DNA from 2 places in the Achromobacter sp. JCM 18799 genome. Region 2 is predicted to be linked to the other one. Evidence: riboswitches for the same ligand, from Rfam matches in the RefSeq annotation. Region 2 holds a riboswitch; the other holds the start of a gene.
The links. Region 2 has a riboswitch for glycine ahead of gcvT (glycine cleavage system aminomethyltransferase GcvT). Riboswitches for the same ligand answer to the same signal wherever they lie in the genome.

Region 1 (10,713 bases), 1.5 Mb from region 2:
GTACGGCATCACGCCCGCCATCGCCGAGCAGATGGGCTACAAGCGCGAACTGGAAATCGCCTCGGAGTCGCTGCGCAAGATGCACAAGCGGGGCATCCGCATCCTGCCCGGCGGCGACTACGGCTTTGCCTGGATGCCGCATGGTACCAACGCCCGCGACCTGCAATACTTCGTGGACTACATCGGCATGACCCCGACCGAAGCGCTGGTGTCCGCCACTCGGCTGGGCGGCGAGATCATGCAACGCCCGCACGAATTGGGCATGCTGCGTCCCGGCTATCTGGCGGACGTGGTCATGGTCGACGGGGATCCGCTGAAGGATCTGTCGCTGCTGGTGGATCCGGAGAGGATCTTGCTGGTTGTGAAGGATGGGGAGGTGTGCAAGGACAGTCTCCGGCACGATGCGGACGCGGAACTGCTGACTGCCGAAGACAGGGATGCGGCCTTAGTACATTGACCGACGCGGCGTTACACACACAAGGAGTTGGAGCGCGCAGCGTCGGGACCTGAGCATTGGTAGCGAGCTTGCATTATTGAGCTTGCAGATCAATTTCCGCGAACAGATTCACCACGGGCGGAAGAAATGCAATCGGGAGTGTCATTCCTCGGCATCTTTGTCCATTGCTTCAAATTGGGCAAAGACGTGGCCCGCAGGAATGACGTTTCCCTGCGATATTTCGCGCCGGCCTCGATCGATTAGCTTGAGCAGGGCATAGGCTTCCGCCTTATCCCCGCTGCGATTGCAGTATGGAATCGCCTGGTCTTGATGCGAGCGTTTCACGGCATGGGCCTCCAGTGCAAGTACCGACAGGTGCAACTGTAGACTGGAGTTCACTTATCCGCCGGCTTTTATCCCATTATTCGGACAGAAAGTAGGCGAAGCGGTACGAGCAAACCTGGTTGCATCAATGCTGGGTTTGCTCGCCTCAACTCAAGCCTCTCCCACCCCCTCCCTCACGCTAGCCGCCAGCATCTGCGCCGTCGCCGCCGACAAGGTCCAGCCCAGATGCCCATGCCCCGTGTTGTAGAACACGCCCGGCCGCCTGCCCGGGCCGACGCGGGGCATCATGTTCGGCGTCATGGGGCGCAGCCCGCACCACGGCACCACGCGCGAAGTTCGGATGCCGGGGAAGTGCTTGCGGGTCCAGTCCACCAGCGGCTGCACGCGTTCGGCGCGGATGTCCATGTTGAAGCCGTTGAACTCGGCCGTGCCGGCCACGCGGAAGCGGTCGCCGAGGCGGCTGGTGACGATCTTGGCGGCTTCGTCCAGCAGGCTGACGTGCGGTGCGGCCGCCTGGCTGGCGGCGTCGTCCAGGTGCACGCTGATGGAATAGCCCTTGACCGGGTAGATGTTGAGCGTGTCGCCCAGCTGCCTGGCGAACTGCCGGCTGACGGCGCCGGCGCAGACGACGATGGCGTCGGCCTCGTGCTGCTCGCGGCGCGCGCCGCCCTCGCGCGCGACGTCGAGCACGTAGGGCGCGCCGTCCACGCTGATGTTGCGGATGTCGGCGTCCTGCGCGAAGCGCACGCCGCGGCGCTCGCAGGCGCGGGCCAGGCCGCTGGTGAACTTGTGGATGTCGCCGGTGGCGTCCGAGGGCGTGTAGAAGCCGCCATGGCAAGGGGTTTGCAGCGTGGGTTCGATGCTGCGCGCTTCCTCGGGCGACACTGCGTAGCGTTCCAGCCCGCCTTCCTGCAGCAGGGCATTGGCGCGGCGCGCGGTCTCGAAGCTGGCGGCGTCGTGGTAGATGTGCAGGATGCCGCGGCGCTCCAGGTCGAAATCTATGCCTTCTTCTTCCGCCATGGCGTACAGGTGCTGGCGCGCGGCAATGGCAAGCCGCGTGGTCTCGATGGTGTTGCGGCGGTAGTTGCGGATCTGTCCGATGAACTGCGCCAGCCAGGAGTACTTGTGCCAGCTGAAGCGGGGATTGAGCAGCAGCGGCGCGTTGTGGCGGCCGAGCCAGCGCAGGCCTTTCATGATGGTGGCGGTGCTGTTCCAGACCTCGGCGTTGCTGGCCGATAGCTGGCCGCCGTTGGCGTAGGAAGTCTCCATGGCCGGATAGCGCTGGCGGTCGTAGACGGTGACGTGGTATCCCAGTTTGCTCAGGGCATAGGCGGACGTGACGCCGGTGATACCGGCGCCAATGATGGCGATGCGGGGCATGATGGCTCCAGATTGAGTGGCCGCGGCCACCCGGCCGCAGCACCCCATCTGTCTCTGTACCTGAGAGCTTCACCCGCGGCGCAGGCGGCGGCGGGTTCCCCTTCGGTGGGCGCAATCCGCGCCTCTCTCCAGATTGTCTAGACCGCGCAGTCCTGTTTGCCTGAGAGTTTCCGGGGCGGTTGCTCCGTCGGCGCCTGCCGCGGGGGGCAGGTCTCTTCTGCGGGGTTTTGGATCGACGAGGCGAGGATAGCCAAAATCCCCCAGAATGAGACCAAGGGTTAGTACCAATAAGGCGCCGCGCCGCGTTACGATGCTTGCGCGCCGCCGTCGCGGCGCCACCGATCCGACACGACAGGGAATGACGAGAATGCGCTTGAACAGCATGCTGCGCACGGGATTGTTTACGCTGATGGCCGCAGGCTGCGGGCTGGCGCAGGCCGGACAGGCGGAGACCGACAGCAAGGTCGACGAGGCGGTCCAGGCCGTCATGCGCGAACATGGCATTGCGGGAATGTCGATCGCCGTGACCCGCAACGGGACGCAACATTTCTACAACTATGGCGTGGCATCCAGGCAAACCGGCAGGCGGGCCGACAGCGACACGCTGTACGAGATCGGCTCCATCAGCAAGACCTACACGGCAACCCTGGCAACCTACGCACAGGCGCGCGGCCGCCTGGCGCTGAGCGACAGCCCGGCCAAGTATCTGCCCGAGCTCGCCGGCAGCGACTTCGCCAAACTGAGCCTGATCAACCTGGGGACGCACACGACCGGCGGCTTTCCCTTGCAGGTGCCCGACGCGGTCACGAACCAGGCGCAGATGATGGCTTACCTCAAGGCCTGGAAGCCCGAGCATGCCGCTGGCACGTATCGCACCTACGCCAACCCCAGCATCGGCATGCTGGGCGTGGTTGCGGCCAAGAGCCTGAACCGGCCGTTCAAGGCGGCCATGGAGCGGGACCTGTTTCCCAAGCTGGGCCTGACCAGCACCTACATCGACGTGCCGGCCGCCAGGATGGCGGACTACGCGCAGGGCTACAACAAGCAGGATGCGCCCGTGCGCGTGAATCCGGGCGTGCTGGCCGACGAAGCCTATGGCGTGAAGACCAGCGCGCGCGACCTGATCCGCTTCGTCGACGCGAACATGGGCTTGAACCTTGCCGATGCCGAACTGCGCGGCGCGATTGCGCAGACGCACGTCGGCTATTACCAGCTGGGCGACATGACCCAGGACCTGGCCTGGGAGCAATTGCGCTATCCGGCGACGCTGGACGCGTTGCTGACGGCCAATGCCGGCAACTACAACAGCCAGAGCCAGCCCGTGACCGCATTGAACCCGCCGCTGCCGCCGCAGGAGGCCGTGTGGATCAACAAGACGGGTTCGACCAACGGCTTCGGCGGCTATGTGGCATTCGTGCCGTCGAAGAAGCTGGGCATCGTGATACTGGCCAACCGCAACTATCCGAACGAGGCCAGGGTCCGGCTGGCGTACCGGATCCTGGGCGAATTGGAAAAGTAGGCGCGCAGGCCGGCGCGCTATCGCGCGGGCGGCTGCCTTGCCGCGTTGTGGCGGGGCAACAGGTCCATCACTTCCAGACGCTTGCACAATTGCGCCAGCCGCTCCATCTTGTAGGCATTTACGTCCATGCCGGCGTAGTCATAGAAGCCCTGGCCGTCGCGCAGCCCGTTGCGCCCTTGTTCCATGTTGCTGGCGATGACGGCAGGCGAGGCGAAGCGCGGATCGATGGCATCGGCGAGGTAGCGCGAGGCGTAGTAGAGGATGTCGCCGCCGCCCCAGTCGATGAACTCCAGCAGCCCCAGAACCGAAAACCGCAGGCCGAAGCCCAGGCGCACGGCCGTGTCGATGTCTTCGGCGCTGGCCACGCCTTCCTCCACCATGCGGGCCGCTTCGTTCATGGCCAGGGCCTGGATGCGGGGCACGATGTAGCCGGCAGCGGGGGCGCACTGCACGGGCTTCTTGCCCGCCAGGCGCAGCGCTGCCAGCAGCCCTTGCGTCGCGGCCTCGCTGGTCTGGGGGCCGCGGCTCACTTCCACCAGCGGTATCAGGTAGGCGGGGTTGAGCCAGTGCGCGTTCAGGAAGCGCTGCGGACCTTGCACCAGCTCCGCCAGTTCGGTGACCAGAAAGGTGGACGTGGTGGACGCGATGATGCTGTCCGGCGCGCAGGCCGCTCCCAACCACAGAAAGGCATCGCGCTTGGCGTCCAGGCGTTCAGGCACGGCTTCGAACACCACGCGCGCCTGCCGCAGATCTGCTTCGGCATCCTCGCGCGTGCATAGGCGGATGCGCGCCAGCGCCACCTCTGCCTGCGCGGCATCGAGCAAGCCCAGCCTGCACAGGATGCCGAGTTCGCGGCGCAGATCGTCCCGCACGCGTGCGAAGTAATCGGCCTGCTCGGCGGGCGGGCGCGGCTTGATGTCTATCAGCGTGACGTCCAGTCCGGCATGGATGTATGACAGCGTGATGCCCACGCCCATGCGGCCGGCGCCGATTACGCAGAGTCTTTCGTTCATGGCTTGCATCTCCGTGTCAGCAGCCTTTGGCCAGAAGCTGGCGCATGTCCGCGCGCGACAGGCGGTCCAGGCCCAGGCGTTCGAACGTGCGTCCTTCGGCGTAAAGGTCGCGTCCCGTGACCGCGCTGGCCAGGCTCAGCAGGCCTTGTGCGACAGGCGTCGGCACGCCCGCCCAGCGGCCGGCGGACACCAGGAATGACAGGCCAAGCCGCGTGTCCTCCAGCATGTAGCGGTGCGTGTGCAGGTCTATGTCCTCGCGCCAGTCGCCGCTGTCGGTGAGCCTGCCATGGGCGCCGCGGCCGTACATCCATTCATCGCCTTCGGCGGCATAGTGGTCGGCCAACGGGAAGTGCGGCGCGGCATAGCCCAGGGCCACGCGGATGGCGATGCGCTCCGCGTCCAGCGCGTCGGTCACGCGCCGTATGGAGGCCTGGGTGCCTTCGTTGTGGATGTCCCATTTGTCGAAGTGTTCCAGCGGCCCTGCATTCATCATGATGAGCGGCGGATGGATGATGGGGCCGGCGTTCATCAGCGCGCCCGAAAGCCCGTCCTCTATCGGTTCGATGCTGGGGTAGGCGCGATGGACCACGGCCAGCGCCTGCTCCGACAGCCGCCGCGGAAAGACGCCGGTGGGCAGGCGGGTGGCGTAGCCGCTGATCACGACTTTTTCGCCATGTTTGCGGGCCAGGTAGGGCAGGGTGCCGGTCTCGGCGAAGGCCGTGTTCGCGGCATTTCCTGCTTCTTTCATGGCGCGGGCGAAGACGTAGCAGCCGAAGGTGCCCGGCGGCAGGAACACGACCTGGCCGTCGCGCAGCAGCGGCGCCAATTCCCGGGCCAGCGCTTCGTGGGTGGTGGAAGGCAGGGGAATGACCAGCAGCTCCGCATTCTCCACGGCAGTGGCCAGGTCGCGCACCAGCTGCAACTGGCGGGGGCCGTCGCCCAGCGGAATCTGGCGGCTGCCGCGATAGTCGGTGACCGTCAGCGCGCCCGCATCCCGCAAGTCCTGGAAGGCCGTCCAGTCCCGGCGCCACCAGCGCACGTGATGGCCTTTCTCGAACAGCTCGGCCGCTGCCGCGTAGCAGCCGTGGCCGCCGCCTATGACGCTGATTCTCATGGTCAAGCTCCGTCTGATGGAGCCTTGATCCTAGCGGCGGCGCGCTGGCGGGGCTGCGCCGAACGCGCAAGCGGCGTTCCGATCCGGCAAGCGAATCCTGGCGCTGCCGTGCAACGCCTAATGCCTGCTTTGGCGCAGGGTGTCCGACGGCAGGCAGCCGTAGCGCTTGCGATAGTGGATGGCGAAATGCCCGAAGCTGGAAATGCCGTGCCGCAGCAGGATGTCGGTGACGCTGTCGCCTTCGCCGGCTTGCGCAAGCGCCGCGTGCACCTGGGCCAGCCGCTGGTTGCGCACGTAGTCGCTGGGACTTTGCTTCAGGAACTGCGAGAAGCCGTTTTGCAGCGTGCGCACGGAGACGCCGCAGTGGGCCGCCAGGTCCGTCAGCGATAGCGGCTGGTCCAGATGGCTTTCTATGTAATCGCGCGCGCGCCGCACATGCAGGGGCAGCGGTTGGCGGCGGTCTGCCTGCAAGGCCTCGGAGTAGTTGTGCGGCAGCTGGGTCAGCAGCAGCGTCAACAGGTAGTCTGAAAAGCCGGCGGCCAGCGTTTGCGTGACGCCTTCGATGGCGGGATGGCGGTATAGCCGGCACAGATAGTCCAGCGTTTCGCGCACTGCCACCGGTCCGGGCGCGTCGGCATCCATTTGCAGGTCGAACACCAGCGCCTGTTTGGCGGGGCGCTCGAGCAGCCGCTGCAACTGGCGTTCCAGCGCCTCGCGCTCGATGCGCAGGATCAGGTTGCGGCAGTCGCGGCCGATGCGGATCACGCTGCGCTCGGACGGCGAGGAAATGGTCAGGCTACCCGCGTTCATCGACGCGCTGCGCTTGCCCAGCGTGATCAGCCCGGAGCCTTGCAGCGTGATGCGGATCAGGTAGTAGCTGGCGATGTCGCCGGCGTCGATCTCGACTTCCGCGCCATAGTGCAGGTCGAACAAGGCTGCGTTGCCGAAGAAGACGCCGTACAGGCGCGATTGCAGGGGTTTTCCCGGGGGAACGCACATGCGGTGCGACCATAGGTGCTGGCTGACCTGGTCCTTGATCTCGGCGATGTTGCCCGAGTCCAGCAAGCAATGGCGGTCCAGCGGATTGGTGTCGTTGAACATGCTTTCCTGCGCAGCGGGAACAGTCGTTGCGTCAGGCGTATAGAGGCTGGCTGCGCAAAGACCTACAAAAGATGGGCCTGCAAGCAAGTGAGACACAACCCGGCCCTTGGGCATGGGCAGATCTCACCACCATACAAGGGAAACAAACCATGACTGACGGCAGCCCGCGGCACGGATCAAAACCTAGCTACGCCTACGAGTGGTACGTCGTGGTGATATGCATGCTAGCGTACATATTTTCCTTCGTCGACAGGCAGATCCTGGCGCTGATGATCGAACCCATCAAGCACGACCTGCAGCTGTCCGACACGCAATTCAGCTTGCTGCACGGGCTGGCGTTCTCCTTGTTCTACGCCTTCATGGGCATACCGATAGCCTTGCTGGCGGATCGCTATTCGCGGCCCCGGATCATCGCGATCGGCGTGGCGTTCTGGAGCCTGGCCACGGCGGCCTGTGGCCTTTCGCGCAATTTCGCGCAGATGTTTCTCGCGCGGATCGGCGTGGGCGTGGGCGAGGCGGCGCTCTCGCCCGCCACGTACTCCATGCTCAGCGACATGTTCCCGCGCGAGAAGCTGGGGCGCGCCGTCGGGATCTATTCGATCGGCTCGTTCATCGGCGGCGGCATGGCGTTCCTGATCGGCGGCTACGTCATCAACCTGCTCAAGAGCGTGGATACGGTTGCCTTGCCGTGGATAGGCGCAATGCGGCCGTGGCAGGTGACCTTCTTCATTGTGGGATTGCCTGGCCTGCTGATTGCGCTGCTGATCCTGCTGACGGTGCGCGATCCGCAGCGGCTGGGCTTGCGGCGCAATGCCTCGGGGCAGGTGCAGAAGCCCGCCATGGAAGATACCTTCCGCTTCCTGGGGCGCCATCGCAGCACCTTCTTCTGCCACTACCTGGGCTTCTCGTTCTATGCGATGGTGCTGTTCGCACTGCTGGGCTGGACGCCGGCGTTCTACATGCGCAAGTTCGGCATGTCGCCCTCGGAAGCCGGCTACATGCTGGGCGTGGTGGTGCTGGTCGCCAATACCGCCGGGGTGTTCTGCGGCGGCTGGCTGATGGATTGGCTGGCCAAGCGGGGCTACAGCGATGCGCCGTTGCGCGCTGGCGTGATTGGCGCGGCCGGCATGGCCCTGCCTGCGGTGGTCTTCACCCAGGTCGATTCGCTGTGGTGGTCGGTGGGCTTGCTGCTGCCAGCCATGTTCTTCGCCTCGTTTCCGATGCCGACCTCGACCGCCGCGATGCAGATACTGCCGCCCAATCAGCTGCGCGCCCAGGTATCGGCGCTGTTCCTGCTGATCTCGAACCTGATCGGATTGGGCCTGGGCACCACCGCCGTGGCCATGCTGACGGACCGGCTGTTCAAGAACCCGGCAGCGGTAGGGCAGTCCATGTCGGTCCTGGTTGGCGTGGCCACGGTGTTGTGCATCGGCCTGCTGGCCGCGGGCTGCAAGCATTACCCGCGCAGCCTGAACCTGGAGGCGCAGGAGGCGCCGCCGCTCGCGCCTGCGCGCGTGTCGCCCTGAACGAGGCAGCCAGGGCTGCCCGGGCCGCGATGCGGCCCTTTTTTTGAACTCTGTTACCTCTCCGTTGAACTGCACATTCCTCGTAAAAGAAATGGTGCCGGGGATGCGCTATAACGGACGCTTGACGCATTACTGTTCCCCCAATTCATGCCCCGTTTTCCCCGCAGTCCGTCGCTGGCCCTGTCCGTTGCCCTGGTGGGCGTTCTGGCGGGATGCTCATCCCCCAAGCCAGAGTTCGAAAAAGAAGACTTCACCCAGAACAACACTTACTCGCGCACCGTCGATGCGAGTAACGTCGCCGCCTGCGACGCGGGCCGCCGCGCCTTGCTGAGCCAGGGCTACAACATCGACAAGTTCGAGGGTTCGCGGGTCACGGGGCACAAGAATTTCCAGGACGAAAACGGCCAGCATACGCAGATTGCCTTCAACATCGAATGCGCCTCCGATGGCAGCGCGAATGAGCGCGCCACGGTGTTTGCCAACGCCGTGCAGGACCGCTATTCGATCAAGCGCACCAATAGCTCGGCCAGCGTGGGCGTGAGCGTGCTGGGCCAGGTGTCCATGCCGTTCGGGTCCAGCGACGATTCGCTGGTGAAGACGGGCAGCCAGACGGTTGCGCGGCCCAAGTTCTATGAAGGCTTCTTCCAGCTGCTACAGCGTTTCCTGCCGGACGCGCAGGCCGCCGCCGCGCCGCATGCGCCCGCAGGCGGCCGGGCCAAGGCGCAACCCAAGGCCGCGCCGGCCGAGCCGGCGGAATCTCCCGACAAGCCCGCCGATACCTTGAATCCGGCCGCGGCCAACGGCGGCAGCGAAACGCCGAAAACACCTGCCGCGGGAGGCTCCAGTTCGCCGGCCGCGCCCGCCGCTGCGGCTCCCGCGCCGGCGGCGCCTGCACCCGCAGTTTCCGCGCCCGCATCTGCTGCCCCTGCATCTGCTGCCCCCGCATCCAGCGCGCCCGCATCGACTCCCGCGCCCGCCGCCCCGGCCAGCCCCGAGGCGGCCAAGTAAGGCTGCGTTGCCGGGCGCCGCTTGCCGTAGCGCAAACGGATACGCCGTGCCGATACACGGCGCGGTCCGCATCCGGCGATAATCGCGGTCATCATGACCTATCAACTCCTGAAAATGCTACACGTGGCGGCCGTGGTCGCCTGGCTGGGCGGATCGCTGTTCGTGTCCCTGTTCCTGCTGTCCTCGCAGCCGCAGGACAGTGAAGAAGCGCCCAAGGAACGCAAGATGCTGGGCGCCTTGCGCCGCTGGACGCTCTACGTGACCACGCCGGCCATGGTGCTCACGTGGCTGGTCGGCCTGCACCTGGCCATGACCTTCGGCTGGTTCGCCATGACCTGGATCTGGATCAAGGTGGGCTTCGCGCTGGCGCTGTCGGCGCTGCTCGGCATCCAGAGCGCGGCATTGCGGCGCATGGCCAATGGCAGCGCCCAGCGTCCGCCGCTGGTGGATCTGTACGCGCCCTTCACCGTCATCGCGTCCGCGGCCATCGTGACGCTGGTGGTCGTCAAGCCCTTCTGATCCGCGCGGCGGGGCATGTGCCGGGACCATATGCCCAGCCGCCATAACCAAACGCCCCTGTAATAAGGACTCAACGAACTATTCGTTCGCCGGGTCCGTCCCCCTCCCTAGAATCGTTTCTCTCATAACCGCATAGCCTGAGAGGCGATTCCAACATGACTTCCCGTTTCTTCAAGCGCCTGCTGGGCGCGGTGCTGGCTTCGGCGGCAATGTTCCATGGCCCGGTTTTTTCGGCCGATCCCAAGCCGCTGAAGGTGGGCGTGCGCGGCGGCGTCGACGAGCAGATCTGGGAAGTGGTGGCCCAGGTCGCCAAGAAGAACGGCCTGGCGGTCGAGCCCGTGGTGATCACCGGCACCGCCAGCCCGAACGAGGCGCTCAACAACGGCGACCTGAACGCCAATGCCTTCCAGCACATTCCCTTCCTGAACGACCAGATCAAGCAGCGCGGCTACAAGCTCGTGTCCGTGGCCAACACGCTGATCTCGCCCATCGCGTTCTACTCCAGGAAGTACAAGTCGCTCAATGAGCTGCCCGAAGGCGCCCGCGTCGGCATTCCCAACGACCCCAGCAACCAGACGCGCGCGCTGGTCATCCTGCGCGACCACGGCCTGATCACGCTGAAGGACGGGTTCGATCCGGCCACCGGCACGGCGACCTTGGCGGACGTGACCTCCAACCCCAAGAAGCTCAACTTCGTGGAAAGCGCTTCCGTGGTGCTGGCGCGTTCGCTGCCGGACGTGGACACCGCGGCC
Region 2 (10,713 bases):
ATGCGCCGCCAGCCGCCCGCATGCGCGAGGCCGGCGCCGTCCTGCTGGGCAAGACCACCATGCCCGACTTCGGCATGCTGTCCTCGGGCCTGTCCAGCTTCCATGAACTGACCCGCAACCCCTGGGATCTGACCAAGAACCCGGGCGGCTCCAGCGCCGGCGCGGGCGCCGCGGCGGCCGCCGGTTACGGCCCGCTCCATATCGGCACCGATATCGGCGGCTCCGTGCGCCTGCCGGCGGCCTGGTGCGGCATCGCCACGCTCAAGCCCAGCCTGGGCCGCATCCCCATCGACCCGCCGTTCATGGGCCGCTGCGCCGGCCCCATGACGCGTACCGTCGCCGACTCGGCGCTCATGCTGGGCGTGCTGTCGCAGCCCGACGCGCGCGACCACATGAGCCTGCCTTACCAGGACTTCGACTGGCTGGACCTGGAACTCGACCTGCGCGGCCTGCGCATCGGCCTGCTGATGGACGCGGGCTGCGGCCTGCCGCTGGATCCTGAAATCCGCGCCGCGGTCGAGGCCGCGGCCCGCTCGTTCGAGGCCGCCGGCGCCATTGTGGAGCCGATGCAGCCCTGGATGACGCCCGCCATGCTGGAAGGCGTGGACCGCTTCTGGCGCACGCGCTCGGCCGTCGACCTGTCGGCCTTGCCGCAGGCGCGCCGCGACAAGATCCTGCCCTTCATCCGCACCTGGGCGGAAAGCGGCGGCGGCCAGTCCGGCGAGGCCGTGTTCCGCAGCTATTACGAAACCATGAACGTGCGCGCCAAGACGGTAGCGGCTTGCGCGCCCTACGACTACGTACTTTCGCCCGTGGCCCCGGTGGTCGCCTACAACGCCGAATGGCCGTCGCCCACCAACGAGGTCGCGACCACCATGCACCACATCGGATTCACGCTGCCCTACAACATGAGCGAGCAGCCCGCGGCGTCCGTCAATTGCGGCTATACCAAGGCCGGCCTGCCCATCGGCCTGCAGATCGCGGGCGCGCGCTTTGACGACCTGGGCGTGCTGCGCATGGCGCGCGCCTGGGAAGCCATGCGGCCTGAACAACACCCCTGGCCCCAGCCTCCCCGGGCTGCCTGAACGATCCTCAACAGCAAACCCACAGGAATTCCCATGCGTTGGCTTTTGGCAATGATCAAGCACGAGACGAATACGTTTTCGCCCGTGCCTACCCCGCTTGAACGCTTCTTCCGCGGCAATCCCGAGATCCTGGCCGGCGAACGCGCCATCAAGGCTTACGAGAACACCGACAGCGGCCTGGGCGGCTATATCGAAGTGGCGCGGCGCGAAGGCGCCGAGATGGTCGTGCCCGTGGCGGCCGAGTCCTGGCCCAGCGGCCCCGCCAGCGCCGAAACCCACGAACGGCTGTGCAAGCTGGTCCTGGACGAGGTCCAGCGCGGCGGCTACGACGCCATCCTGCTCGACCTGCACGGCGCCATGGTCGCCGAAGGCGTCGAGGACGCCGAGGGCGACCTGCTGCGCCGCCTGCGCGAGATCGATCCGCACACGCCCGTGGCGGTGACGCTGGACATGCACGCCAACATCTACGACGACATCGTCAAGCATGCCACGGTCATCACGGGCTTCCATACCTATCCGCACGTGGACATCCGCGCGGCCGGGCTGCGCGCCGCGAACGTGATCGCGCGCACCCTCAAGGGCGAGATCAAGCCGGTCATGTCCTGGGCCAACAAACCCATGCTGCCGCACATCATGTGCCAGGGCACCCACGCGGCGCCCAACCAGCCGCTACAGGAACGCTGCAAGGCAATGGAAGCCGGCGGCGTCCTGGCCGCTTCCGTCTTCGTGGGATTCCCGCACGCCGACATTCGCGAAGCCGGCCTGAGCGCGGTGGTCTGTACCGACGGCAACCTGGCCGAGGCGCAGCGCCACCGCGACGAGCTGCTGGACCAAGCATGGAACGGCCGCGCCGACTGGGTGTTCCACCCGGAGCCGCTAGCGCCCACCATTGCTCGCGCCAAGGCCATCGAACAAGGCCCGGTCGTGCTACTGGACCACTACGACAATACCGGTTCCGGCGGCACCATGGACACCACCGCCGTGCTGGCCGAAGTGCTGCGCCAGGAACTGGAGAACGTGGTCTTCTACGCCATTTGCGACCCGCAGGCCGCACTCGAGGCGGCTGCCGCAGGCGTGGGCCAGACCATCACGATCCAGCTCGGCGGCAAGCTGGCCATGCCCGCCATCAAGGAACCCAGCGAGCCGCTGGAGGTCACCGGCCGCGTCAAGCTGGTGTTCGACGGCGTCTACCTGAACCGCGGCCCCATGTACCGCGGCGTGCGCAACGACACCGGCCTGACGGTCGTGATCGACACGGGCCGCGTGGAAATCGTGGTGGTTTCCCGTCACCAGGAGCCGTTCGACATCAATTGCCTGCTGTCGGCCGGCATCGATCCGCTGCAAAAGCGCTATGTCGTGCTCAAGAGCCGCGTGCACTGGCGCGCGGGCTTTTCCGACATGGCGACGCAGGTCATCGAATGCACCGGCGTGGGGGTGACCACCTCGGACTACGGCCAGCTTGATTTCAAGCACGTGCGCCGGCCCATCTATCCCCTCGATCCGATGTAGACCCGGCCGCCGCGCCCACCCCGGAAAGCCGGCGCAACTGCGCCGGCTTTCATTTTGAAATCTTCTGTAACGGTGAGCGCCCTCAGATGACCATCGGCCTCGGTATACTCGCCGCGGGCCTTACAGGCCGATGAATACGTGTATTCCGATGGCGGGCGTCAGCGTCCAGCGGCCATAAGCAGCCGCGGTTCACCGGATATGACTCGATAATCAACGATACAAGCAGAACGATGAAAAAGAGCGTAGCGATCACCCTGGGCGTGGTCATAGTGGGAGCGGGAAGCTGGGTCGGGGCCACGTGGTACACCGGCAAGCGCATCGAGGAAAGCTCGCAGCGCCACCTGGCGGAAGCCAACGAAAAGCTGGCCAAGATCACGCCTCTGTTCGGTCTGCGCATCGATCAGCTCAAGTACGAGCGCGGCCTGTTCTCGACGCAGGCGCGTTATGGCGTGTCGCTGGTCAAGGGCGACAAGGTCGCCGAAGACCTGCCCAAGGGCATGATCGAGTTCGACGCCTCCATCGAACACGGCCCCTTCCCCAAGAGCGCGCTGGCGCGCGGCGCCATCGCGCCCAAGCTGGCGTTCACGCACGCCGAGCTCGCCAAGACCGAAAACATCAAGGAGCTGTTCGAGCTGACCAAGGGCGTCGCGCCCCTGAGCGCCGACACGATCATCAGTTTCGGCGGCTTCGCCACCTCCACCGCCAATATCGCCCCCGTGCAGATCACGCACGAAGGCAACGCCGTCAATTTCAGCGGCATGGCGATCAACGGCACCTTCGACCGCGCGCTGCAGGCCGTCACGGCGCACGCCCTGATGGAAACGCTGTCGGTGGATGGCGAAAAATCGGACGATCCCATCAAGATGCTGGTGTCCGGCCTGACGATGGACGTCAACAGCCGCATGGGCAAGTTCGGCCTGTCCATTGGCGACTCCAGCGTCAAGCTCAAGCGCATCGACGTCACCCGCCCTGGCGACGACGTCAAGGTCTCGCTGGACAACCTGGGCTATGGCGTCAAGCTGGCCGAAGACGACAAGAACGTCAACGTCGAAGCCACCTACCAGACCGGCAACATCACTCTGAATGACGTGGCCTTGGGCAACGGCCAGGCCGTGATCAAGCTCGCCAAGCTGGACGGCGCCGCCATCAAGCAGCTGTCGGACACCTACAACCAGATCGTGCGCCAGTACATGCTGGGCGCCAGCGACGAAGGCCTGAAGGACGAGCAGTTCGACGCCGTGCTGGAAAACGCCGGCAAGCTGCTCAACGGCAACCCCACGTTCAGCATCGACCCGATCAGCTGGAAGACCGACAAGGGCGAAAGCAAGCTGACCTTCGCCCTGGACCTGACCAATCCGCCCAACGTCAAGGACCTGACGCCCCAGGAGATCATGGTCAAGGCCATCAAGCAGATCGATGCCACCCTGGTCATCTCCAAGCCCATGGTGCGCGACCTGATCGTGCAGTACGCCGTCAAGAAGCAAGGCTTGACCGCCGAAAAGGCCGCCGAGGAAGCCGACGACCAGATGCGCTCGATGTCCGGCATGGCTGAAATGCTCAACGTCGGCAAGAACGACGGCGATAACATCATCGGCAAGTTCCACTACGCCGATGGCATGGGCGACCTGAACGGCCAGAAGATCCCCGCCGACGAACTGTTCTCGGGCCTGCTGGGCGCGACCGGCATGGACGACGACATGGACGGCATGGAAGAGGAAGGCGAACCGGCCGAAGGCACGGAACTTGCCGCGCCCTCCGACACCGCGTCCGTGGCCGGCTACATGCAGGACTTCGACGTGGACACCGTGACGACCATGCTGGACGACATGGTCTACAACCCGCGCAAGCAGGACGGCGACGAAGGTCCGGTCCTGATCCTGGATCCCCGCGACACCGGCGCCAGCGAGCTGCGCGTCGACTTCCTGTGCAACGACTTCACCGAGAAGTGCCATGACCTCGTCGTGACCGCGACCTACAGCAGCAAGAAGCCGGTCTCGCTCAAGGCCATCAACGCCTGGAACCAGGAATACCGCTGGACCCGCGCCTACCTGGACGACAAGAACCGGGCCGTGCTGCAGATGGACATGAACTCGGAAGGCGGCATCGGCAAGGAAAACCTGCAGATCATGCTCAACACGTTCTTCAGCATCGCGGAAGACTTCTCGGTGGCCAGCAAGGCCGCGCCGGCGAAGTAAGCCTCGGCTGACGCAAGACAAAAAAATCCCCCATCTTTCGGATGGGGGATTTTTTTTGCCTAGGGGCCCGGCTCGCGCCGGGACTCGCGGCCCACGCTCAGGCGTAGGCTTCGATCGGCAAGCAGGCGCAGACCAGGTTGCGGTCGCCGTAGGCGTTATCCACGCGGGCAACCGGCGGCCAGTACTTGGCGTCGCGCAGCGAAGCCACCGGGTAAGCGGCCTGCTGGCGCGGGTAGTCGTGCAGCCATTCCTCGGCCAGCAGCATCTGCGCGGTGTGCGGCGCGTTCTTCAGGACGTTATCCTCGGCATCGCGCTCGCCGCGCTCGACCTGGGCGATTTCTTCGCGGATCGAGATCATCGCGTCGATGAAGCGGTCCAGTTCGGCAACGCCTTCCGATTCGGTCGGCTCGACCATCAGCGTGCCGGCAACCGGGAAGCTCATGGTGGGCGCATGGAAGCCGTAGTCCATCAGGCGCTTGGCGATGTCTTCGGCGCTGATGCCGCTGGTTTCCTTGAGCGGACGCACATCGAGGATGCACTCGTGCGCCACGCGGCCATTGCGGCCCGCATACAGGACCGGATAGTGGTCGCGCAGGCGGGTCGCGATGTAGTTGGCGTTGAGGATGGCGACTTCGGTGGCGCGGCGCAGGCCGTCGGCGCCCATCAGCGAGATGTACACGAACGGAATCGGCAGGATGCCGGCCGAGCCGAACGGCGCGGCCGACACCGGGCCGACCTTGGCGTCGCCGGGCAGCTTGCCCTGCTCGTTCACCACGCCCGGCAGGTACGGCGCCAGGTGCGCGCGCACCGCCACGGGACCCACGCCGGGGCCGCCGCCGCCGTGCGGAATGCAGAAGGTCTTGTGCAGGTTCAGGTGGGACACGTCCGAACCGAACTTGCCCGGCTGGGCCACGCCCACCATCGCGTTCATGTTGGCGCCGTCCAGGTAGACCTGGCCGCCGGCCTGGTGCACCAGATCGCAGATCTCGGTGACGGCTTCCTCGAACACGCCATGGGTCGACGGATACGTGATCATCAAAGCGGCCAGCTTGTCGCCGACCTGTTCGATCTTGGCGCGCAGATCAACCAGATCGACGTTGCCGTTGGCGTCCGACGCCACCACCACCACGTCCATGCCGGCCAGTTGCGCCGAGGCCGGGTTGGTGCCGTGCGCCGACGAAGGGATCAGGCAGATGTTGCGCTGATGCTGGCCGTTGGCCTGATGGTAGCCGCGGATCGCCAGAAGGCCCGCGTACTCGCCCTGCGCGCCCGAGTTGGGCTGCAGGCTGATGTTGTCGTAGCCGGTGATCTCGCACAGCGCGGCCGACAGGCGGTCAATCAGTTCGTTGTAGCCCTGGCTTTGCGAAGCCGGCGCGAACGGGTGGATCAGCGCGAACTCGGGCCAGGTGATGGGGATCATCTCGGCGGTCGCGTTGAGCTTCATGGTGCACGAGCCCAGCGGGATCATGGTGCGGTCCAGCGCCAGATCCTTGTCGGCCAGCTTGCGCAGGTAGCGCAGCATGTCGGTTTCCGACTGCACGCTGGAGAACACCGGGTGCGTCAGGATCGCGCTTTCGCGCGCCACGCCGGCGGGGATGCCACTGGCGGCGGCCGCGTCCAGGGCGTCGATGTCGAGCTCAACGTCGTCACGTTCCAGGCCGGCGGCGAAGACATTGACCAGCGCCTGCAGGTCGGCCACGGTCACGGTCTCGTCCAGCGACACCGCCAGGCGGGCGCCGTCGACGCGGCGCAGGTTGATGTGCGCACAATCGGCGGCGGTCAGGATGGCCGGCGTCGCCGCGCCGGTTTCCAGCAGCAGCGTATCGAAGAAGGTGTCGTTGACGACGTTCACGCCCAGCTTGACCAGCTCGGCGCGCAGGATGGCGGTGCTGCGCTGCACGCGCTCGGCGATGCGGCGGATGCCGGCCGGACCGTGCCACACGGCGTACATGCCGGCCATCACGGCCAGCAGCACTTGTGCGGTGCAGATGTTGGAGGTGGCTTTTTCGCGGCGGATGTGCTGTTCGCGCGTCTGCAGCGCCAGGCGCATGGCCGGGTTGCCCTGCGCGTCCTTGGACACGCCGACCAGGCGGCCAGCCATGTTGCGCTTGAAGGCGTCCTTGCAGGCCATGAAGCCGGCATGCGGGCCGCCGAAGCCGAACGGCACGCCGAAACGCTGGGCCGAACCGATGGCGATATCCGCGCCCCATTCGCCGGGCGCGGCCAGCAAGGCCAGCGCCAGCAGGTCGGTGGCGACGGCAACGATGGCGCCTTGCGCATGCGCGGCTTCAGCCAGCTTGCGGTAGTCGGCGACGGAGCCGGTGCTGTGCGGGTATTGCAGCAGCACGCCGAAGCACTCGGGCAGGCCTTCGGCCTCGTCGCCGATGGTGATTTCAATGTCCAGGCCTTCGGCGCGCGTGCGCACGACTTCGATGGTCTGGGGATGCACGTGGCGCGAAATGAAGAACACCGGGCTCTTCGACTTGGCGCTGCGGCGTGCCAGCGTCATCGCTTCGGCGGCGGCGGTGCTTTCGTCCAGCAGCGAGGCGTTGGAGATGTCCAGCCCGGTCAGGTCGGCGACCATGGTCTGGTAATTCAGGAGGGCTTCGAGGCGACCCTGCGAGATCTCGGGCTGGTAAGGCGTGTAGGCCGTGTACCAGGCGGGATTCTCAAGAATGTTGCGCAACACCACGTTGGGCGTCTGCGTGCCGTAATACCCCTGGCCGATGTAGCTGCGGTAGACCTTGTTGCGGCCGGCGATCTGCTTCAGTTCGGCCAGCACGTCGGTTTCGCTGCGCGAGGCGGGCAGCGCCAGCGGGGCCTGGCTGCGGATCTTGGGCGGCACGACTTCTTCGATCAGGGCGTCCAGGCTGGCGCTGCCGATGACGGCAAGCATGGCGGCCTGGTCGGCGTCGGAAGGGCCGATGTGGCGGGGAATGAAGTCGGTGTGGGTGTCTAGGGCGCGCGACATGGAGAGGTCTCGGGATAGCGGGTGTCGTCGGAGGACGGACGGTATTGCATCTTGCGGACCGGGCGCGTGGCTGACGCCTGCGCGCCCGTTCCGGCCAGGCGGCTTAGCCGTTGGCGACGGCTTCGTAGCCGGCGGCGTCGAGCAGCTTGTCGGCGTCGGCGGCGTTGACCGGCTTGATCTTGAAGATCCAGGCGGTGAAGGCCGATTCGTTGATCAGGTTGGGATTGTTTTCCAGCTCTTCGTTGAACGCGACGATTTCGCCGGCCACGGGAGCGTAGATGTCCGAAGCGGCCTTGACCGATTCGACCACGCCAGCGGTTTCACCGGCGTTCAGCTTGGCGCCGACCTTCACGTCGCCAACGAAGACCAGGTCGCCCAATTGATCCTGGGCGGTATCGGTGATGCCGACGACGAACACGTCGCCTTCGGCTTTGACCCATTCATGAGACTCGGTGTACTTGCGATCGGTGGGCAGACTCATGGGAACTCCTGAGGGAATACGGGTAGATGAATGGTGTTGCGCGCCTCGCGCGGGCGGCCGTCGCCCCAGGGGCCGGCGGCTCGCGCGAAGCTTCGAGTTTACGAGTGTTCGACCGCTTTGCCGTTACGCACGAACGGCAATTTGCAAGCCAGGGCGGGCACCCATTTGCCGCGGATGTCGACCTCGACCGTGTCGCCCGGCTTGACGCCTTGCGGCAGGCGGGCAAAGCCGATCGACACGCCCAGCGTCGGCGACATGGTGCCGCTGGTGAGCTCGCCCGTGCCTTCCTTGGTGCGCACGGCCATATGCGCGCGCATCACGCCGCGCTCTTGCAGCTTCAGGCCGATGAAGGTGGCGGGCGTGGCGAACTGTTCCAGCGCGTCGCGGCCGATGAAGCGGCGCTCGGCGCTCTTCAGGGACACGGTCCAGGTCAGCCCGGCCTGGTCGGGCTGGGTCAGCTCATCCATGTCCTGGCCGTAGAGATTCATGCCGGCTTCCAGGCGCAGCGTGTCGCGCGCGCCCAGGCCGCAGGGACGCACGCCCTGGGCGACCAGGTCGCGCCACAGCTGCACCACGTCGGCGGCGGGCAGCACGATTTCAAAACCGTCCTCGCCGGTGTAGCCGGTACGGGCCACCAAGGTGTCGTCACCCACGCGGGCGGCCACGAAGGGCGTCAGCGGCTCGCTGGCGGCCTGCCAGGCCGGGCGCGCGGCCCAGACCTTGGCGCGGGCGTTCGGGCCTTGCACGGCCACCATGGCCAGGTCGCGGCGCGGGGTGATGGCGACGTCGAACTGGCCGGCCTGCTTGACGCGCTGCATCCAGGCGACGTCCTTGTCGGCCGTGCCGGCATTGACCACGACGCGCCATTCGTCGGCGGCGAAGAAATAGATGATCAGGTCGTCGATCACGCCGCCTTGCGGGTTCAGCATGCAGCTGTACAGCGCCTTGCCGGGCACGGTCAGCTTGGACACGTCGTTGGCGACCAGACGCTGCAGGAAGGCGAACGCGTCCGGACCGGCCACGTCGACGTTCAGCATGTGCGACACGTCGAACATGCCGGCGTCCTGCCGCACCGCGTGGTGCTCTTCCAGTTGCGAACCGTAGGCCAGCGGCATGTCCCAGCCGCCGAAGTCGACCATGCGGGCGCCAGAGGCGATGTGTTCTTCAGCCAGCGGGGTGCGTTTGAGGGTTGCGGACATGCGCGGAAACTCCGGGGCGGCAGTGTTGCCAGGGTTACGGAATGCCAGTGGTGCCAAGCGGGGTGCGCTTGTACAACGGCTGAATCTTCCGCCCCTCTGTCCTTTTGCCTGAGAGTTGCCCCGCATGGCGGGTTTGCACCTTCGGCGCCTGGGCTGCTCGCTATGTCCCTAGTTCAGGGGCGGCGCCAGGTCTCTCCAGAGTACTGTTTTGCCGCGTCCGCGCGGTAAAAAAACCGGGACAGGGCAAGCATGGGCGGTATGGGTTACCTGAGCGATTCCGGGCGAATTGCGCCTTCGGCGGCGGCCGGACGTACAGGCCGCTCTCTCCCGCAACATGCGTGACAGCGGCGCAAGCATACAACGAAAGCCGCAGCCAGGGAATGCCTGCGGCGGCCTCAGCCCAGCGCCGTGTCCAACAACATCATCAGCACGAAACCCAGCATCAGCCCGCAGGTCGCGTAGACCTCATGCCCCTTGCGGTGCGATTCGGGGATGATCTCGTGGCTGATCACGAACAGCATGGCGCCCGCGGCAAAACCCAGGCCCCAGGGCAGCAGCGGCTCGGACCAGCCCACCACGGCGGCGCCCAGGACCGCGCCCAGCGGCTCGACCAGGCCGGACAGCATGCCCAGCGCCACGGCAAACGCGCGCTGGTAGCCCGCCGCCAGCAGCGCCACCGCCACCACCAGCCCTTCGGGAATGTCCTGGATAGCAATGCCGGTGGCCAGCGCGGTGCCGCGCATGGCGTCGTTGCCCGCATAGCCCACGCCAATGGCCAGGCCCTCCGGCAGGTTATGCAGGGTGATGGCGAAAACGAACAGCCAGGTACGGCGCAGGCGGTGCGCCTCGATGCCTTCCCGGCCCTTGATGAAATGCTCGTGCGGCAGGGTACGGTCCATGAGCAGCAGCACCGCCGCGCCCAGCAACACGGCAGCGCCCACCGTCAAGCCGGCGCCCCAGGGGCCATAACCCAGGTCGCGGCCCGCCGCGATGCCCGGCGCCACCAGCGAAAAGGCGCTGGCGGCCAGCATCACGCCGGCGCCGAAGCCGAACATGCTGTCCTGCATTTTCTGGGGGATGGTCCGGGCGAACAGGATGGGCAAGGTGCCCAGGGCGGTAGCGCCAGCTGCGACCAGTCCGCCCAGAAGGGCATCGCCCACGTGCGGCGCACGCACGTCCAGATAGACCCACAGCTAGTGCAGGCCCAGGCAGGCCACCAATACGGCCAGGGTCCACACGCTGATGCTGGTGGCCGCCGGCCGCACGCGATGAC

Region 1: another riboswitch for glycine. It lies ahead of ACZ5YA_RS10035 (D-amino acid dehydrogenase); the one in region 2 lies ahead of gcvT (glycine cleavage system aminomethyltransferase GcvT).

What each region holds. Positions count from the first base shown of each region.
Region 1 is NZ_AP043866.1:2,111,136-2,121,848, reverse strand. It holds gene ACZ5YA_RS10045 (metal-dependent hydrolase family protein) at 1-457, shown strand, start outside; gene ACZ5YA_RS10040 (hypothetical protein) at 599-781, opposite strand; gene ACZ5YA_RS10035 (D-amino acid dehydrogenase) at 932-2,161, opposite strand; glycine riboswitch at 2,206-2,297, opposite strand; glycine riboswitch at 2,299-2,391, opposite strand; gene ampC (class C beta-lactamase) at 2,520-3,680, shown strand; gene ACZ5YA_RS10025 (3-hydroxybutyryl-CoA dehydrogenase) at 3,698-4,702, opposite strand; gene ACZ5YA_RS10020 (NAD/NADP octopine/nopaline dehydrogenase family protein) at 4,710-5,807, opposite strand; gene ACZ5YA_RS10015 (cupin domain-containing protein) at 5,925-6,908, opposite strand; gene ACZ5YA_RS10010 (spinster family MFS transporter) at 7,058-8,434, shown strand; gene ACZ5YA_RS10005 (DUF2242 domain-containing protein) at 8,582-9,442, shown strand; gene ACZ5YA_RS10000 (CopD family protein) at 9,536-9,961, shown strand; gene ACZ5YA_RS09995 (MetQ/NlpA family ABC transporter substrate-binding protein) at 10,117-10,713, shown strand, end outside.
Region 2 is NZ_AP043866.1:3,641,368-3,652,080, forward strand. It holds gene ACZ5YA_RS17170 (amidase) at 1-1,085, shown strand, start outside; gene ACZ5YA_RS17175 (M81 family metallopeptidase) at 1,119-2,594, shown strand; gene ACZ5YA_RS17180 (DUF945 family protein) at 2,825-4,789, shown strand; gene gcvP (aminomethyl-transferring glycine dehydrogenase) at 4,887-7,760, opposite strand; gene gcvH (glycine cleavage system protein GcvH) at 7,864-8,241, opposite strand; gene gcvT (glycine cleavage system aminomethyltransferase GcvT) at 8,340-9,440, opposite strand; glycine riboswitch at 9,527-9,649, opposite strand; glycine riboswitch at 9,685-9,780, opposite strand; partial or broken gene ACZ5YA_RS17200 (ZIP family metal transporter) at 9,836-10,713, opposite strand, start outside.